4 regions of the Terribacillus sp. JSM ZJ617 genome follow, and region 4 is predicted to be linked to each of the others. Evidence: riboswitches for the same ligand, from Rfam matches in the RefSeq annotation. Region 4 holds a riboswitch; each other region holds the start of a gene.
What was found. Region 4 has a riboswitch for S-adenosylmethionine ahead of ACH6C1_RS05740 (methionine ABC transporter ATP-binding protein). Riboswitches for the same ligand answer to the same signal wherever they lie in the genome.
Positions count from the first base shown of each region.

Region 1: linked by a shared signal. The riboswitch ahead of ACH6C1_RS02595 (MetQ/NlpA family ABC transporter substrate-binding protein) and the one ahead of ACH6C1_RS05740 (methionine ABC transporter ATP-binding protein) in region 4 are both predicted to bind S-adenosylmethionine.
Region 2: linked by a shared signal. The riboswitch ahead of ACH6C1_RS02825 (LLM class flavin-dependent oxidoreductase) and the one ahead of ACH6C1_RS05740 (methionine ABC transporter ATP-binding protein) in region 4 are both predicted to bind S-adenosylmethionine.
Region 3: linked by a shared signal. The riboswitch ahead of ACH6C1_RS12865 (LLM class flavin-dependent oxidoreductase) and the one ahead of ACH6C1_RS05740 (methionine ABC transporter ATP-binding protein) in region 4 are both predicted to bind S-adenosylmethionine.

Region 1 is NZ_JBISEQ010000001.1:526,150-530,360, forward strand. Features, by position in the region: gene ACH6C1_RS02580 (glycerophosphodiester phosphodiesterase) at 1-433, shown strand, start outside; gene ACH6C1_RS02585 (hypothetical protein) at 469-609, opposite strand; gene ACH6C1_RS02590 (MerR family transcriptional regulator) at 807-1,133, shown strand; SAM riboswitch class I at 1,624-1,732, shown strand; gene ACH6C1_RS02595 (MetQ/NlpA family ABC transporter substrate-binding protein) at 1,827-2,636, shown strand; gene ACH6C1_RS02600 (methionine ABC transporter ATP-binding protein) at 2,649-3,662, shown strand; gene ACH6C1_RS02605 (methionine ABC transporter permease) at 3,659-4,211, shown strand, end outside.
Region 2 is NZ_JBISEQ010000001.1:573,243-577,453, forward strand. Features, by position in the region: gene ACH6C1_RS02815 (NAD(P)-dependent oxidoreductase) at 1-417, opposite strand, end outside; gene ACH6C1_RS02820 (LLM class flavin-dependent oxidoreductase) at 521-1,519, shown strand; SAM riboswitch class I at 1,583-1,695, shown strand; gene ACH6C1_RS02825 (LLM class flavin-dependent oxidoreductase) at 1,800-2,819, shown strand; gene ACH6C1_RS02830 (NUDIX hydrolase) at 2,894-3,484, shown strand; gene ACH6C1_RS02835 (aminopeptidase) at 3,522-4,211, opposite strand, start outside.
Region 3 is NZ_JBISEQ010000003.1:260,688-264,898, reverse strand. Features, by position in the region: gene ACH6C1_RS12870 (methionine ABC transporter ATP-binding protein) at 1-517, opposite strand, end outside; gene ACH6C1_RS12865 (LLM class flavin-dependent oxidoreductase) at 514-1,917, opposite strand; SAM riboswitch class I at 2,008-2,110, opposite strand; SAM riboswitch class I at 2,238-2,344, shown strand; gene ACH6C1_RS12860 (acyl-CoA dehydrogenase family protein) at 2,416-3,567, shown strand; gene ACH6C1_RS12855 (aldo/keto reductase) at 3,607-4,211, opposite strand, start outside.
Region 4 is NZ_JBISEQ010000001.1:1,153,818-1,158,028, forward strand. Features, by position in the region: gene gcvH (glycine cleavage system protein GcvH) at 1-105, shown strand, start outside; gene ACH6C1_RS05725 (ribonuclease M5) at 250-600, shown strand; gene ACH6C1_RS05730 (thioredoxin family protein) at 628-918, shown strand; gene ACH6C1_RS05735 (hypothetical protein) at 1,006-1,335, shown strand; SAM riboswitch class I at 1,395-1,496, shown strand; gene ACH6C1_RS05740 (methionine ABC transporter ATP-binding protein) at 1,593-2,615, shown strand; gene ACH6C1_RS05745 (methionine ABC transporter permease) at 2,608-3,276, shown strand; gene ACH6C1_RS05750 (MetQ/NlpA family ABC transporter substrate-binding protein) at 3,292-4,119, shown strand.

The DNA.
Region 1 (4,211 bases), 630 kb from region 4:
GTATAAAGGAAAAACAAAGTTCCTGATCGAATTAAAATCGCCAGAGCTTTATGATGGAATAGAGGAAGCGGCAGCTGAGCTGCTGGAAAAATATGATTTGGCTAATGTTCTTTATGAGGAAGTGATTCTGCAATCCTTCAATTTTGGATCAATTGCGTATCTTTCCCAGCTGTTGCCGCATGTACCGCTTGGTGTATTGACGTCAAGAAGTGCTGACCTCACAAATCGTAAACTTGATAAAATATCTACGTATGCAAACTATGTAAATACGCATTTTACAAATGTCACACAGGATGATACATTAGTTGGCAGAATCCATACACGTGGAATGCGAATTATGCCATGGACAGTACGGGCACCTGGTGAAGTCCAGCCTTTAATCCGAGCTGGTGTTGACGGAATCATTACAGACTACCCGAATTATGTGAAATAAAAAAAGGAGACCTTTTACAGGTCTCCTTTTTCATATTATCTATTCTGAACGAGTCGCAGCAGTTCGAATGCTCTGTCTCCTGCAAGTGCAGCAAGATCCTCCCAGCACTCGTCACGCTTCAGGTCGAGTTCTACGATTTGTTTGGCTAAATCAAGGGCTTCCTGATCATGTGCCACGTGCTTGACGCTCCTTTCTGATGTTCCCTTTTTACTGTTACGCTCAGTATACTTATAGCCGAATAACTTTGCATCAAACATGTTAGCGATGCTGACGAACTATTTTGTTGTTTGTCAGGTTTCCTCACACAACACTAGGATGAATGGATAAATACGGTATAATGTGGAGTAACAGCACATGGTGATGAGGTGAACAGATGAGTAACGAGCCTTCTTACAAGAACAGGAAAGTAATCACAATAGGTATTGTGAGCGAGCTGACTGGTCTGACTGAACGCAAAATTCGTTATTACGAGGAACGCAAGCTCATTTTTCCTGAACGTTCAGCGAAGGGAAATCGCAAGTACTCTTTTTCGGATGTAGAGCAATTGATCGAGATCGCCAACAAAAGGGAAGAGGGTGTGCAAACCTTCGAAATTCGTCAGCAGATGCTGAGAGACAAGAGGAAAGAAGCGGAACGAGAAAGCCGCCAGCAAATGCTGAGAGGGCAGATCAATGCCCGCTTTGGTATACAGAGAGAGTAAGTGTGTGTATGTATGTGTTGGGAGGCCTAGTACACAGGAGAGCCGGGTGGTTATCATCCGGCTTTTTATATTGTCAAAAAAGTCTACTCCATAAATAAATGGATAACTTTCTGACATGCTGTTATCTAGCCAGTTTAAATGATTTTAATTAAAAATAGGATACGTGAAGTAAAGTATTCAAAACGTATATACAACTAAAAGGTAATCTGCCGAATTCGTCATAAATCACTTAGTAGACAGCATTATCAAAGTGATTCACAAAGAATAAATGTAGACTTCTGTCGGCAATTGCAGCTTGATCAATCGTTTGTTTTAAAGATATGCAGTCATATTCTCGTATTATTAGACTGGGTTGAATGCCTGCAATACTCTCCAGCAATCATAATAGAAAAAATCAGATTGATTTTTCTATAAATTTTAAAATTATATTGACAATAACTAGTTTGGAAGGTAAAGTAACAAACAGATCAACAACAAATGTATAATGAAATTCTTATCAAGAGCGGCGGAGGAACAGGTCCTATGAAGCCCGGCAACCAGATCGATGATCTAGGTGCTAATTCCTGCAGACAGCGAACAGCTGTACTGAGAGATAAGAGAATGAGTGCATACGGATACCATGCGCCTCTCTTAATCTAGAGAGGCGCTTTTTTTATTGTAGTTGATAACAGCGAAGAAAAAGGGGAGAGCAACATGAAAAAAATCTTAAGCTTTGGACTTATCGGATTATTAGCATTATTCTTAGCGGCATGCGGCAATGACAAATCTGCTGCACTGGCAAATGACAAAATATTGGTCGGCGTCAGCGGCGGACCGCATGAGCAAGTAATGGAAAAAGTAAAAGAATTAGCAGCAGATGAAGGTATCGATGTCGAAATCAAAACATTCAATGATTACAACACACCAAACAGTGCGTTGGATGATGGAAGCCTTGATGCGAACAGCTATCAGACACTTCCTTTCCTAGAAGACCAAGTAAAGAACCAAGGTTATGAATTAAAAGAAGTATTTAAGACGCTAACGTTCCCAATGGGTATTTATACAGATAAGATTTCGGATATTTCCGAATTGAAGGAAGGCGACAAGATCGCTGTACCGAATGATCCAGCCAACGAATATCGTGCGTTGAAGCTCTTTGAGGCAGCAGGAGTATTGAAAGTTGATCCAGAAGCAGAAAACTCTGCCACGGCAAAAGATGTCGTAGAAAATCCACTGAACCTGGAAATCGTTGAATTGGATGCTTCCCAGCTTCCAGCCCAGCTTCCAGAAGTAGCAGCAGCGGCAATCAACACGAACTTTGCGATGGGTGCTGACTTGAATATCAATGATGATGCAATCTTTGCAGAGGAATCAGAAAACAATCCCTGGTCCAACTATTTTGTTGTAAGATCAGCGAACACGGAAGATGAGGTCGTCAAGAAGCTTCAAGAAATCTACCAATCTGATGAAGTGAAACAGTTTGTGGAAGATGAATTCCAAGGATCCGTTGTTCCAAGCTGGTAAGGGGGAAGCAATATGATTGAACTAAAAAATGTATCGAAGACCTTTACCACTGGCAAGAAAAAAGTGGAGGCGCTGAAAAACGTCTCCTTGAATATCAATAAAGGTGAAATCTATGGCGTCATCGGATTCAGCGGAGCAGGGAAAAGTACCCTGATCCGCTGTGCCAATTTACTGGAACGTCCAACTGAGGGCGAAGTATTCATCGACGGTGTAGACCTCACGAAGCTTAAGAAGTGGCAGCTTCGTAAAGCAAGAGGGAAAATCGGTATGATATTCCAGCATTTTAATCTGCTGACGACTGCAACAGTATACGAAAACGTCGCTAGACCACTCAAGCTGAGTAAGGTGCCGAAGAATGAAATCAAGGAACGCGTTGATAAGTATCTGAAAATTGTAGGTCTGGAAGAAAAGAAGAATGTTTATCCGGCTCAATTATCTGGTGGTCAGAAGCAGCGAGTGGCTATCGCACGAGCACTTGCGCAAGAACCGGAAGTGCTGCTAAGTGATGAGGCAACAAGTGCTTTGGACCCGAATACGACGTCTTCCATTCTTGAACTGCTGCTCCGAGTGAATAAGGAGCTTGGCATCACCATCTTCTTGATTACACATGAGCTGGATGTCATCCAGCGTATTTGTGATCGTGTCGGTGTTATGCACCATGGAGAGCTGGTGGAAGAAGGGGCTGTCATCGATGTCTTTACCAAACCGAAACATCCGCAGACTCGGAAATTTGTCTTTGATGATGCGAATTTCCAAGTACCGGACAGCGTGAAAAAAGGACTTTCTGCTACAGGGCGTCTCGTCTCACTGACGTTTATCGGAGAAGCTTCCAATGAGCCATTCCTTGCGGCCATCACAAAGAAATTTGATGTTGTTCCAAGTATACTGGCAGGTGGAATTGATCAGCTGAAAGCTAGCTCCGTTGGTAAATTGCTTATCCATTTGCAAGGGGATCCAGCAGAAGTGGAGAAGGCAATTTCTTACTTGGAGTCGCAGCAAGTAACGGTTGAGGAGGTGGCGTCATGATTGAGTTCTGGACAGAATGGGGTGCAGACATCACCGAGGCGTTTTGGCAAACGCTGCTGATGACTGGTATTTCGCTAGCTATTTCAATCGTGATCGGACTGCCGCTAGGTATTTTGCTGGTCATGACAAGAAAAGGCGGCCAAGCAGAGAATCGAGTATTTTATTCAATCGTGAATACGATCATAAACGTAATCAGATCCATTCCTTTTATCATCCTTTTATTCCTGCTTTTACCTCTGACAAGAGCTTTGGTCGGAACTACAATTGGCGTAGAAGGTGTTATCCTTCCGCTTGTTGTCTATACAGCTCCTTATATTGCGCGTTTAATGGAGTCTGCGCTACTGGAAGTGAATAAAGGTGTCATCGAGGCATATGAATCGATGGGGATATCGACTAATAAAATAATCTGGAGTGTAATCATCAGGGAAGCACGTTCTACGATGATTCTAGGATTAACAATCGCAACAATCGGATTGATCGGAGCCACAGCGATGGCTGGTTTAGTCGGTGCTGGCGGTCTTGGAGATTTGGCATATCAATATGGGCATT
Region 2 (4,211 bases), 580 kb from region 4:
GTCGTCTCCGCCGACAAGGAAGTGCAGTTTACCTTGCTGTGCCGGTGCCTTTGAACCAGATACAGGAGCATCAACAAAACGGATATGGTGCGCACGAGCGGCTTCTGCCATCTCTTTTGTGAACGCTGGCTTAACAGTACTGACATCCACCCATAAACTGTTTTCCTGCATCCCGCTGAAAAGCCCATCTTCTCCGTAAGCAACTGCTTGAACAGCTGCAGGATCTGTCAGCATCGTAAATACGATATCAGCTTGTTCTCCGACTTTCCGGGGGGAATCTGCCCAGACAGCACCTTTGTCCAATAGTGCTTGAGCTTTTTCTTTTGTACGATTATAGACAACTAACTGTTCGCCCTTTTCGAGCAGATTAGCTGCCATGTTTTGACCCATGATTCCTAATCCGATAAATCCAATCATATGAGCACCATCCTTTTTATTCAGTCAATTCTAGCATACAGAAAAACGGATTGTTTTTAAAAGTCTTTCGCACAGGATATGATACAAAGAAGGAGTGGATAGTATGAAGCTTAGTATATTGGATCAATCCCGAATCAAAGAAGACGGTAATGCAACAGAGGCATTGGAGGAAACAGTGCGGCTGGCCGAACTTGCAGATCAACTTGGCTATGTGCGTTTCTGGGTGTCCGAGCATCACGCCGGCAGCCTCGCCCATAGCAGTCCAGAGCTTCTGATGGGGCATCTTGCTGCTAAAACATCCCGTATCCGTATCGGCTCAGGCGGTGTTATGCTGCCTCATTATAGTGCGTATAAAGTTGCTGAAAATGCAAGATTGCTCGAAGCGCTTCATCCAGGAAGAATCGACCTTGGTATCGGGCGTGCGCCAGGAGGAATGCCGGCAGCGAAAAGAGCGCTGCAAGAGCATAGAGCTGTGCCGGAGGATTGGTATGATCGGCAGATACGCGATTTGCTTCATTATTTGAATATAAGAAAAGAAGAAAAGCATCGGTTCGGGGACTTGGTAGCGATGCCGAGCATTGGCACCGCCCCATCTGTCTGGCTGCTGGGCGGCAGCGCTGGCAGTGCAGGTCTTGCTGCATATCATGGAATCGGATTCGCTTATGCCCAATTCATACGGGGAGACAAGGATGCGGCAGTGCTGGATGTGTATCAGAAATCCTTCCGGAAAGGGAAGCAGCAGCCGCAAATGATGGTCAGTCTGTTTTTGTTCTGTGCAGAGACGACAGAAGCTGCAGAAGCACTGGCAAAGAGCCATGAGGTTGCATCGCTGCTTCAGGAACAAGGAAGGCCCGTCAAAGGGATGCTGCGTCCGGATACAGCAGCAGATTATAAAATGTCTCCTTATGAAAAGGAGCGTCTTGAGGACAATCGTCCAACCATGGTAATCGGAACACCAGCTGAGGTGCTGCAGCAGCTTGGAGAGCTGGAAGACTACTACGGCGGGGAGATTGAGTTCATGCTCACCAGTCCTGTTTATGAAGAAAAAGCAAGACAGGATGGGTTCCGCCTTTTGATGGAGGCGTACATGCAGCAGGCATAGCAGTTGTTCTGTTTGAATCTGACACTGCAAATCTGGTATAGTAGGAAGTACAATTCATAAGAAATCTTATAACGAGTGGCGGAGGGAAAGGCCCGATGAAGCCCGGCAACCCACTGCAGGAGGGCAGTCCTGCAGGAAGGTGCTACGACCTGCAGCGAAAAGCTGCGTGATAAGATGACGACGGCTGCAATACAGAGCTTCTTCCTCATCGAAGAAGCTTTTTTAGTAGAATCGATGTGTCGTTCGGTAGGATTTCCTATGTGCAAAAGGAGTAATAACAATGAAATATGCATACTGGCAGCCAGTTTCAAGCAGCTGGCTGCGTCATGTGGAGGATGGTGGACCGCTAAGTTTGTCAGATGTGCAGGAAACGGCGCATCTGGCGGAGGATTTAGGGTTCGATGCCGTCTTTCTTCCAGATACCTACCTATACCAAGGGAAAAATGCCGATCAGCAGCTTAACTTTTGGGAAGCAGCTGGTGCTATTGCGGAAGCAACCGATAGACTGCACATCATGGCAGCAGTCCGGCCGAGCATTGATCAGCCCGTGGAAGCCGCGAGACAAGCAGTAATGATTGATCAGGTAAGTAATAGCCGTTTTTCCTTGGCAGTTGTTTCTTTCTTGCGCGAAGAGGAACAAAAGCGCCAAGATGGCGATATAGCGGGATCAGAGGATTTCTATATGCAAACCGAGGAATTTTTCGAAGTGCTGCGCGGAGTTTGGACAGCTGGCAATTACACCTATGATGGTTTGTACTATCAAGTTCAGCACGTCGATTATTTACCAGCTGGCAAGAGCAAAGAGATCTCGCCATTATACGCAGGCGGCGAGAGTGACTATTTACGACAGACAATTGCCGAGACATGCGATGCCTATGTAATGAAGGGCGGTACTGTACAGGAAGTGGCCAGTATGATCGCTGATATGCAGATCCGCCGTGAAGCAGCCGGCAAGTCTCCGTTTACCGAATTCGGCATGACAGCTTATGTCATTTGCCGCGAAACGGAGGAAGAAGCTTACCAGGAATGGGAAAGAATTACCGGTGCGGATTACGAATCATATGTAACAGAGGAAGAGCTGGCACAAAAAAGCAAGATCAGCGATGATGCTGTTTCTGCAAGGGGCTTGCGGCCGCATCTGGTTGGGACGCCGATGCAAATTGCGCAGCGGATACTTGCCTACGAGCATGCCGGCGTCAGTCTTCTGCTGCTTCAATTTTCGCCGCACAAGCAGGAAATGGAACGTTTTACCAAGGAAATCATGCCATTAGTCGAGGAAATGCGCGATAACTCGATCTGATTGGAAATATACGGTAGACAAGCCTGGCGATATCGCTTACATTAGAAAAAAAGGAATAAGTATGGGGGCAAAACATGGAGCTATTGACGATTTTCGATGAGCAGCATCGGGAGCTTGGGGTGAAGGAAAGAGAGGAAGTCCATCGTGATGGAGACTGGCATGAGACTTTTCACTGCTGGTTCGTGGAACATGATGGTACAGAACTATACATTTATCTACAGCAGCGTTCTTTCAATAAAAGTGAATTTCCCGGGAAATACGACATTACCGCAGCTGGTCATCTGGAAAGCGGCGAAACGCCTGTGGTCGGAGGTTTACGTGAAGTGCAGGAAGAATTGGGTGTGACGCTCCAGGAGAGCGATCTTTTTTATAAAGGAATCATTCAAGAAGAGTTATTTGCTAAAAACCTGGTTGATCGAGAGTTCTGTCACCAATTCTTTTACTATTTGGAGGAACTCCCGGATATTCTTCTGAATGAAGAAGTGGTACAGATCGTGCGGATGCGGGTTAATGATTTGGAGAAGCTCGTCGAAGGAAAAGCAGCAAGCGTAGAAGCGGAAATTGTTGCAGGAGCTCCACGTCAGCGGATCGAGGTTGCACATGAAGAACTTTGTCCTCATCAGCTTGGCTATTACCGAGAAGTACTCATGATCTGCCGTACATAGAAAAGGAGCAGCGTAATGCTGCTCCTTTTCTATATTCTTAAAAAGCCCAGTTTCCATTTTCGAAGATTTGTTCCACGGTGCCATCTGGTGTTTCGCCCGTGATGGATAATTCCCCAGAGCCAACCATGAAATCAACATGTGTGAGACTGTAGTTGAAGCCGATTGCCTCTAGTTCTCCTTTTGATTTCTCGCGGGCATCCTTCACGCACATGCCAATCGCTTGTCCGAGAGCCAAATGACACGAAGCATTCTCATCGAATAAGGTATTATTGAAGACGATTCCCGACTGGGAAATCGGTGATTGATGCGGTACAAGTGCAACCTCTCCAAGAAATTGTGCGCCTTCGTCCGTTTCCAGCAAGTTCTTCAATGTTTCATAGCCTTTTTCGGCTTTGAAATCTACTACTTTTCCATTTTCGAATGTAAGGGAGAAGTTCTCCAGCAACGTACCAGCATAATTCAATGGCTTTGTACTGCTAACTGTTCCGTTTACTCCATTTTTAACTGGAATAGTAAATACTTCTTCTGTAGGAAGATTCGGAATATATGTAGAGCCATCTTCTTTCATGAATTCTGCGCAAGTCCAGAAGGAATCAGGATGCAGTTCAATCGTTAAATCAGTACCTGGCCCCGTATAATGGAGCTTGCGATAGTCGCGTGCATTTAAGTGGTCAGCATTCTTCTTCATGGCTGCAACATGCTGTTCCCACAGCTCGACTGTATTTTC
Region 3 (4,211 bases), on a different contig from region 4:
GGTCCAAGGCAGAAGTAGCTTCGTCACATAAAAGGATCTTTGGCTGATTCGCAAGTGCCCGTGCAATACTGACCCGCTGCTTCTGACCGCCGCTAAGCTGTGCTGGATACTGATGTTTTCGATCCTCTAACCCCACCAAGGCAAGCAGCTCATCAACTCGCTGCTTTATTTGTTTTTTATCTGCTCCTGCAGCTCGTAATGCAAATGCCACATTCTCAAATACCGTTTTTGAGGAGACTAGATGAAAGCCTTGAAAAATCATACCGATCGACTGTCTTGCTTTTCGCAGATTCTTTGGCGACAGCTCCTGCAAATCAACTCCATCAACAAAGACTTTGCCAGACGTTGGCTTTTCCAATAGATTGATGCAGCGCAGCAAGGTACTCTTGCCCGCTCCGCTGTATCCAACTATTCCAAACACTTCACCAGCTTCAACGGTTAGAGTCACATCATCAACGCCAATGATCTCCTTTCCCTTGCTGCTGTATTTCTTTGTGATGTTCTCCAGTTTTATCACCTTTCATCTCCCTCTCCTGTCGGTATTTTCAACTGTCGAAACTTAGTTGCAGGATGCCCAGCCGGTAGTCTGCTTGATTCATAGTCAAATAATTTTTCTCTCAATGTGCCTGATTTGTAGGACTGTTTATAAAGTCCCCTTTCTTGCAGAATCGGAATTACCAGGTCAACAAATGACTCCAAATCCCCCGGTGTAACAAGGTGGTTCAAATTAAAGCCGTCGACTCCAGATTCTTCAAATTGGTGCTGGATGCTATCTGCCACCTCTTCTGGATTCCCGACTATCAAGCTTTTGTCAGGTGTATCAAACCGCTTCAAAGCTTCGCCGACTGTCAGCTGCTTGGCTGCATCCTTTGTCAATGAGGCTGCTTTATAGTGGCCGCCTTCTGTCGTTTTACCATAAGAAAACGGCTCGTCAGGATCCTTTTCCTCAAATTCAGAAATGTCGTATCCGCTTGCACCAAATTGCGCCTTGGCAGCATCTGGACTCCAATGACTTGCATATTCCTGATACTTTTGCTGCGCCTCTTCTGTGGTTTCCGCTACGATGACACTCAGGAAGGAGAAAATCTTAATATGATCTGGATTCCGGCCATGCTTGGCAGCCCTCTCCCTTATATCCTCTGCGTAGTGACGGATACGCTCAGGCGTGGGCCCTCCAACGAAAACACATTCTGCATGCTTGGAAGCAAATTCCCGTCCACGTTCGGATGTACCTGCTTGATAAATCACAGGTGTCCGCTGCGGGGAAGGCTCACTCAAATGCGGTCCCTCTACCTGGAAGTAATGGCCTTCATGATTGATTTCATGTACTTTTTCAGGATTCACCAATACTTGGTTTTGCAGATCCTCAACCACTGCATCCTCCTCCCAGCTGCTTTCCCAAAGCTTATATGAAACCTCCAGGAATTCATCCGCAATCTCATACCGCTCATCATGCTTGATCATTTCGGTCAAACCAAAATTCCGCGCAGCGTTCGGAAGATATGACGTCACAACATTCCAAGCAACTCTGCCCTTCGTCAAATGATCCAGGGTGGAAAAACGTCGTGCATTCCCAAATGGTGGTTCATATGTAGTACTTACTGTAACGGCGAAACCCAAATTCTCGGTTACACTTGCCATTGCAGAAATCAATAGCGCTGGATCATTCAGGGGGACCTGCAGACCATCCCGGATAGAAGGAGCTTTACTATTCCGGTAAACATCATATATTCCCAGTACATCGGCAAAGAAGATTGCATCGAATTTACCGCGTTCGAGTAACTTAGCAAGATCGATCCAATAATTCAGATTCTTGTACTGACGATGCCGCTTACTCTCTGGGTGCTTCCATAACCCATGCGAGTTATGCATCGCACTATTCATATCAAATGCATTCATAATGATTTGCTTTCCCACTTTTATCCCTCCATTTTTAACAAATAAAAAGACCCCTTCTCGGATAAGAAGAGGTCTTTCTAAGTCGACGCAGGCGTACGACGTCCACTCTTCTCATCTTCCAAGCTAGCAGCTTGCTGGAATTGGCACAGTACTGCAGCAGTCTGTTGCCGAGGCTTCAAAGGGCCAGTCCCTCCACCTCTCTGGATAAGAAATGCTTATTGAATTACAGCTCAATATACAGGACAGTCCTCTGTCTGTCAATTGAGTTTTCTAAATTAAATGTATAATTGACAATATTCAAATTATGGATTATATTTATGCCGACAACCGAATAGATACACTTATCTAGAGTCAGGGTAGGAACTGGTCCAGCGACCCTGCAGCAACCGCTTTTCATGAAGCAAGGTGCTAATTCCAGCAGACAGAAATGTCTGAAAGATGAGAGAGAATGCTTACATAACGCCACCTCTTTCATTTGAAAGAGGTTTTTTACTTTATTGGAAGAGGAGAATGTTCATGCGAGAAACTGCCGAGAAAACAAAAGTGTTTGATCAAGTGATACAGCAAGCAAGAATCCTTTCTAAAGAATTCAAAGAACGCGCAGCTCATTTTGACAGCAGCGGCGAGTTCCCATATGAAAACTTCCAGGCACTTAAGGAAAGAGGCTTCTTGTCACTGACTGTGCCGACGGAATATGGAGGCAAAGGATTAAATCTTGTCGAGTACTTACAAGTTCAAGAGATACTTGCACAAGGTGATGCTCCTACCGCTCTATCATTTGGCTGGCAGCTCGGTGTTGTACTGGAAAACGCAGAGAGCAGACAATGGGATGAACAAAGTTTTCAGCATCTATGCAACAAAATCATTCATGACAAAATTCTTCTCAATTTAGTTCAGACAGAAAACGCCACTGGCAGTCCTTCAAGAGGAGCAGCTCCGACGACAACTGCAACGCTGGAAGGTTCCAGATGGAGAATTAACGGCCGTAAATCTTTTGCTTCGATGGCTGCTGCTTTGGACTACAGTATTGCTACCGCAACTATACTTCCATCTGGAAACAAAGGCTTCTTTTTGATCGATCATAGTTTGGAAGGCGTATCTGTGGAAGAAACATGGAATAGCATCGCAATGAGAGGTACAAGAAGCGATGATTTGATTTTGGAAGACGTAATTGTTGAGCAAGATGCGCTGCTTGTGGAAGAAACCAAGGGCAAGTCCACTACAAGAGGCTGGTACTTACAGATTGCGGCTGTTTACCTAGGTATTGCTGTTGCTGCGAGAGATTATACCATTCAATTTGCGTCAGAATTCCAGCCTGTTTCCTTGCCAGGTCCAATTAAGGATGTTCCAGAGGTCAGGAGAAAAATCGGCGAGATAGAATTGGCTTTGTTTAATGCCAGAGAAGTACTTTATGGTACAGCCAGGAAGTGGGTCGAGCACCCTGAAAAAAGATCAGAAATGAGTCCTGATTTAGCTGCTGCAAAACATATTGCCACCAATAAAGCGAACGAAGTCGTGGATCTATGCATGCGAATAGTTGGAGCCCGGAGTTTGTCTGCCGACAATCCGCTGCAGCGCCATTTTCGTGATGTAAGAGCTGGATTGCATAACCCACCTACTGATGATGCAGTAGTGTATTCGCTTGCGGATGCAGTCCTTCGGCAGTAAAAAACTCCTGAATCCATAACGGATTCAGGAGTTTCCTATTTACCAAGCATAAGCATACGGTGCTGCTCCGCCTGGACCCGGGAAAATTTCATCCAGCTGTTTTAAAACGGATTCATCAAGGTGAATTTCTAGCGCATGTAATGCACTCTCGAATTGCCCAACTGTACGCGGCCCAATGATTGGCGCAGTTATAGCTGGATTGGCAAGCTGCCAAGCCAGCGCAACATTATCCTGTGTTTCTCCTAGTTCTTCACATAGTTGACCGAATTGCTCCAATTGCACTCGCTGGGCATCGATTTTATCACCAATCTTATCACTTCGGCTTCCAGGTAATTTTTTAAGTGCATTTCTTCCAAGCAGACCGCCATCCAAAGGACTCCATGTGATAATGCCAATCCCAAGCTGTTCAGCTGCTGGCAATACTTCCAATTCAGCATATCGACAGTTGAGATTGTATTTATGCTGCTCGGAGACCAGACCTAAGAAATGGCGGTTTTTTGCTGCGCCTTGTGCTACCGCGAGCTGCCAGGCAGCAAAGTTACTGGAGCCCACATAACCTATCTTCCCTTGGCTGATTCCTAATTCAAAAGCTCCCCATAGCTCTTCCCACGTTACGGCAGGATCAATATGATGCATCTGATACA
Region 4 (4,211 bases):
CCATACGAGAAAGCATGGATGATCGTAGTGGAAACAGACGATGAAGCAGCGTATGAGAGCTTGCTTTCTGTTGAGGATTACGAAGGACGGATTAAAGAGGATTAATTTTTTGGGTCCTTGTTGATATCTGTTAGCAAGGGCGGCGGTCTCTTTTCATATACTATGGCAAGCGTTCATTGCTAAGCTGCCTTTATTCGGGGGCTCGGGCAAGAAAGCAATCAAATATCGATCAGAATAGGTGATGCCAGTATGGGTGATGAAGAAAAAGTCATTATCGTAGAAGGACGCTCGGATAAAGAGCAGATAAGGAAGATCATCGATGAGGAAGTGACGATCATCTGCACCAATGGAACATTGGGCATCGAGCGGCTGGAACAGCTGTTGTATGACTATGACTTGGATCACAAGCAAGTATATATTATGGTGGATGAGGACAGCGCTGGTCATAAGCTGCGAAAACAGTTAGCACGAGAGCTGCCGCATGCCCAGCATATTTACGTAGACAGAACCTATCGAGAGGTAGCGGCGACCCCGGCCCCAGAATTGGCCACAGCCCTGCTTAGCAGAAGTATCATGGTGCATCCATTCTTCCTCGTCTGAAGAAAGAAGGGATGAATTATCAACATTATCAAAACGGAGGTCCAGTCCGTTATACACCAGGAGCAAGCAAGGATATTTGTGCACACGCCTTTTTGCGGCACATGTCAGCTTGCTGAAAAAATGCTCCTTGCGGTGGAGGCAATGATGGACCAGGAATACTATCATAAACTGAACGCCTCTCTCTTTCCTGATTTCATGCAGGAACATCAGATTGAAAGTGTGCCTTGTCTCATTATCTTCAAACAAGGTGAAGTTCAGGAAAAAATATACGCTTTTCATTCCGTCCAGCATATGCTGGCCAAGACGCTGAGTGAATAAAAACAGCTTTCCTTTCCGGAAAGCTGTTTTTTCTTGCAGGAAATCAGAATGAGAAGAGCCAAATACAGTATATGGAGGGGATGGCGGATGATCATCGAAAAACTGACAAAGCTCAAGCATCAGATCGAGGTGAGGGAGGATTTGCTGCCTTTATGTAATGACAAGCGGCTGAAGGTCTTCATTGAATGGGAGGATGCCCATTTCGATTTGCATATAGATAGAAGCAGCCTCACGACACCAGCTTCCAAGCCTTATGGCATTTTACATATACGTACCGATGAGCAGACATTGCAGGAGCTCCTTAGCGGCGAGGTGCAGCTTCGCAGTATCCGTCACAGGCAAGTGGTGGAGGGGGATTATCAGCATATTTTGCTTGTGGAGGCACTACTATTTCTGGGAGCTCCAGGAAGTATGTAAAATATGTTGACAAGATTATTAACTAGATGCTAAACTCCTTTTAGCAATCATATACCAAACTCTTATCAAGAGTGGCGGAGGGACTGGCCCGATGAAGCCCGGCAACCACAGGTTTTCCTGTATGGTGCCAATTCCTGCAGGGAAACCTGTACAGATGAGAGAACAATTATCGAACGCAGATGCGTCTTTTTGTTCTCAGGACAAGAAGACGCTTTTTTTTATGGTTATAAAGCCACATGAGGAAGGAGGAGCGGATATTGATCACTATCAAAAACCTCTCCAAGACATATCGCACAAAAAAACAGAATATTACAGCGGTCGATCAGCTTAATCTTACGATTGAGTCGGGTGAAATCTTCGGCGTGATTGGCTACAGCGGTGCTGGAAAAAGTACTTTCGTACGCCTGCTGAATCGTCTCGAAGAACCGACCGCCGGCGAAATAATCATCAATGGCAAGGATATCGTTAAACAGCGAAAAAACGAGCTTCGTCTTGCCAGACAAGAAATCGGGATGATCTTCCAGCATTTCAACCTGCTGTGGTCCCGTACTGTACACCAAAACATTGCTTTTCCATTAGAAATAGCTGGTGTGCCGAAAAAAGAAAGAAAAGCAAAAGTAGACCGGCTGATTGAGCTAGTCGGATTGAAAGGGCGCGAAAATGCCTATCCATCACAGCTGAGCGGCGGACAAAAGCAGCGTGTCGGCATTGCAAGGGCATTGGCTAACGACCCGAAAGTGCTGCTTTGTGATGAAGCAACATCCGCACTGGATCCGGAAACAACAGATTCCATCCTTGATTTGCTTGTGGACATCAACAAACGACTCGGTCTGACTATTGTATTGATTACGCATGAGATGAATGTTATCCGTAAAATCTGTCACCGTGTAGCTGTAATGGATACCGGTAAAGTGGTAGAAGAAGGCGATGCTGCTCATGTATTCCAAGACCCGCAGCAGGATATCACAAAGCGATTCGTCCAGCAGCTGGATGGAAGCGAGCAGTATGATTCCTTGTCTGCAGCAGTAGTGAAAGAAGGTACAGGTACGATCGTGAAGCTTTCCTTCTCCGGCGAAAACGTCAATCAGACGGTTGTCAGCCAGACTGCGAAACAATTTGATGTTGATATTAACATCCTGCAAGGAAATGTATTGCAGACACAAACCGGAGCAGTCGGTAATTTGTTCCTGCAGCTGGTAGGCAGTGAACAGGAAGTGGAGAAGGCACTGAACTTCATCCGCGCAGCGAATGTGAGAGCGGAGGTGCAGGAACTTGTTTGAGAAGTGGTTCCCGAATGTAGATATTGCAGATTTGAATACAGCCATCTATGAAACATTCTATATGACGATCCTTTCTTTGATTGGTACATTCATCATTGGTATCATCCTTGGTCTGTTGCTTTACCTGACTAGTAAAGGGAAGCTTTGGGAAAATAAGGTTGTCTATGGAGTTGTAGCAGCTGTCGTCAACATATTCAGGGCGATACCTTTTATCATCCTGATATTACTTCTGTTCCCTTTCACCGATTTTGTAGTCGGCACCATCCGTGGTCCAGAGGCAGCACTGCCCGCGCTAATCATTGGATCAGCACCTTTCTATGCACGGTTAGTCGAGATTGCATTGAAGGAAGTGGACAACGGGGTAGTGGAAGCCGCGAAGGCAATGGGTGCGAAGAACAGTACGATCATGTTCAAAGTACTGCTGAAAGAATCCATGCCAGCCCTTGTTTCTGGTCTTACAGTAACAGCAATTGCGCTGATCGGATCCACAGCGGTAGCAGGTGTTATCGGAGCAGGCGGATTAGGCGACTTTGCTTACTTCTATGGTTTCCAGCGACGTCAGTTTGATGTTGTATTTATCTGTACGCTATTAATCGTTATTGTTGTATTCGTCTTCCAATTCATTGGAGACTTGATTTCAAATAAACTAGATAAACGATAAAGGAGAGGGATTCATTTGAAAAAGGCATTATTAGTTATTCTATCAGCAGCTTTCATGATCTTCCTGGCAGCTTGCGGTTCATCTGGCAGCGGCTCGGGTGACGAAGAAACAACAACAATCAAAGTTGGTGCTTCCAGCACACCACACGCAGAGATTCTTAAAGAAGCGCAGCCTATCCTTGAAAAAGAGGGAGTCAATCTGGAGATTGAAGAATATCAGGATTATGTACTTCCGAACGACGACTTGGCAAGCGGCGACCTGGATGCGAACTACTTCCAGCACATCCCTTACCTAGAAACTTCAAACGCAGATACTGGCTATGACCTGATCAGCCTTGGAGCAGTTCACTTGGAGCCAATGGGTGTGTATTCCAAAAATATCAAGAACGTCGATGATATTAAAGATGGTACAGAAGTAATCATGGGTCGTAACGTAGCAGAGCAAGGCCGTATCCTATCTATTTTCCAAGATGCTGGTCTTATCACGATCAAAGATGGTGTAGAACCTGTAGATGCTACTTTGGATGATATTGGTGATAACCCGAAAAACCTGAAATTCAGCATGGATGTTGACCCAGCATTCCTTCCTGATACGTATGAATCAGAAGAGGATGCGCTAGTTGTCATCAACACGAACTATGCATTGCAAGCAGGTCTTACGCCTTCTGAAGACGCATTGATCCTTGAAGGTACAGATTCTCCATACGGCAACATCGTGGCTGCACGTGCCGAAGACAAAGACAATGAAGCATTGAAAAAATTGATGGATGTCCTTCATTCCGATGAAATCAAACAGTTCATCGAAGACAATTATGACGGAGCGATTCTTCCTGTCGATAAATAAGAAATACTATTCTCATGCCTTTGCTGGAATTCTCAGCAGAGGCTATATTTTTGGGTTGAAATGGATGTGTGATACAATAGGAGAAGATCATG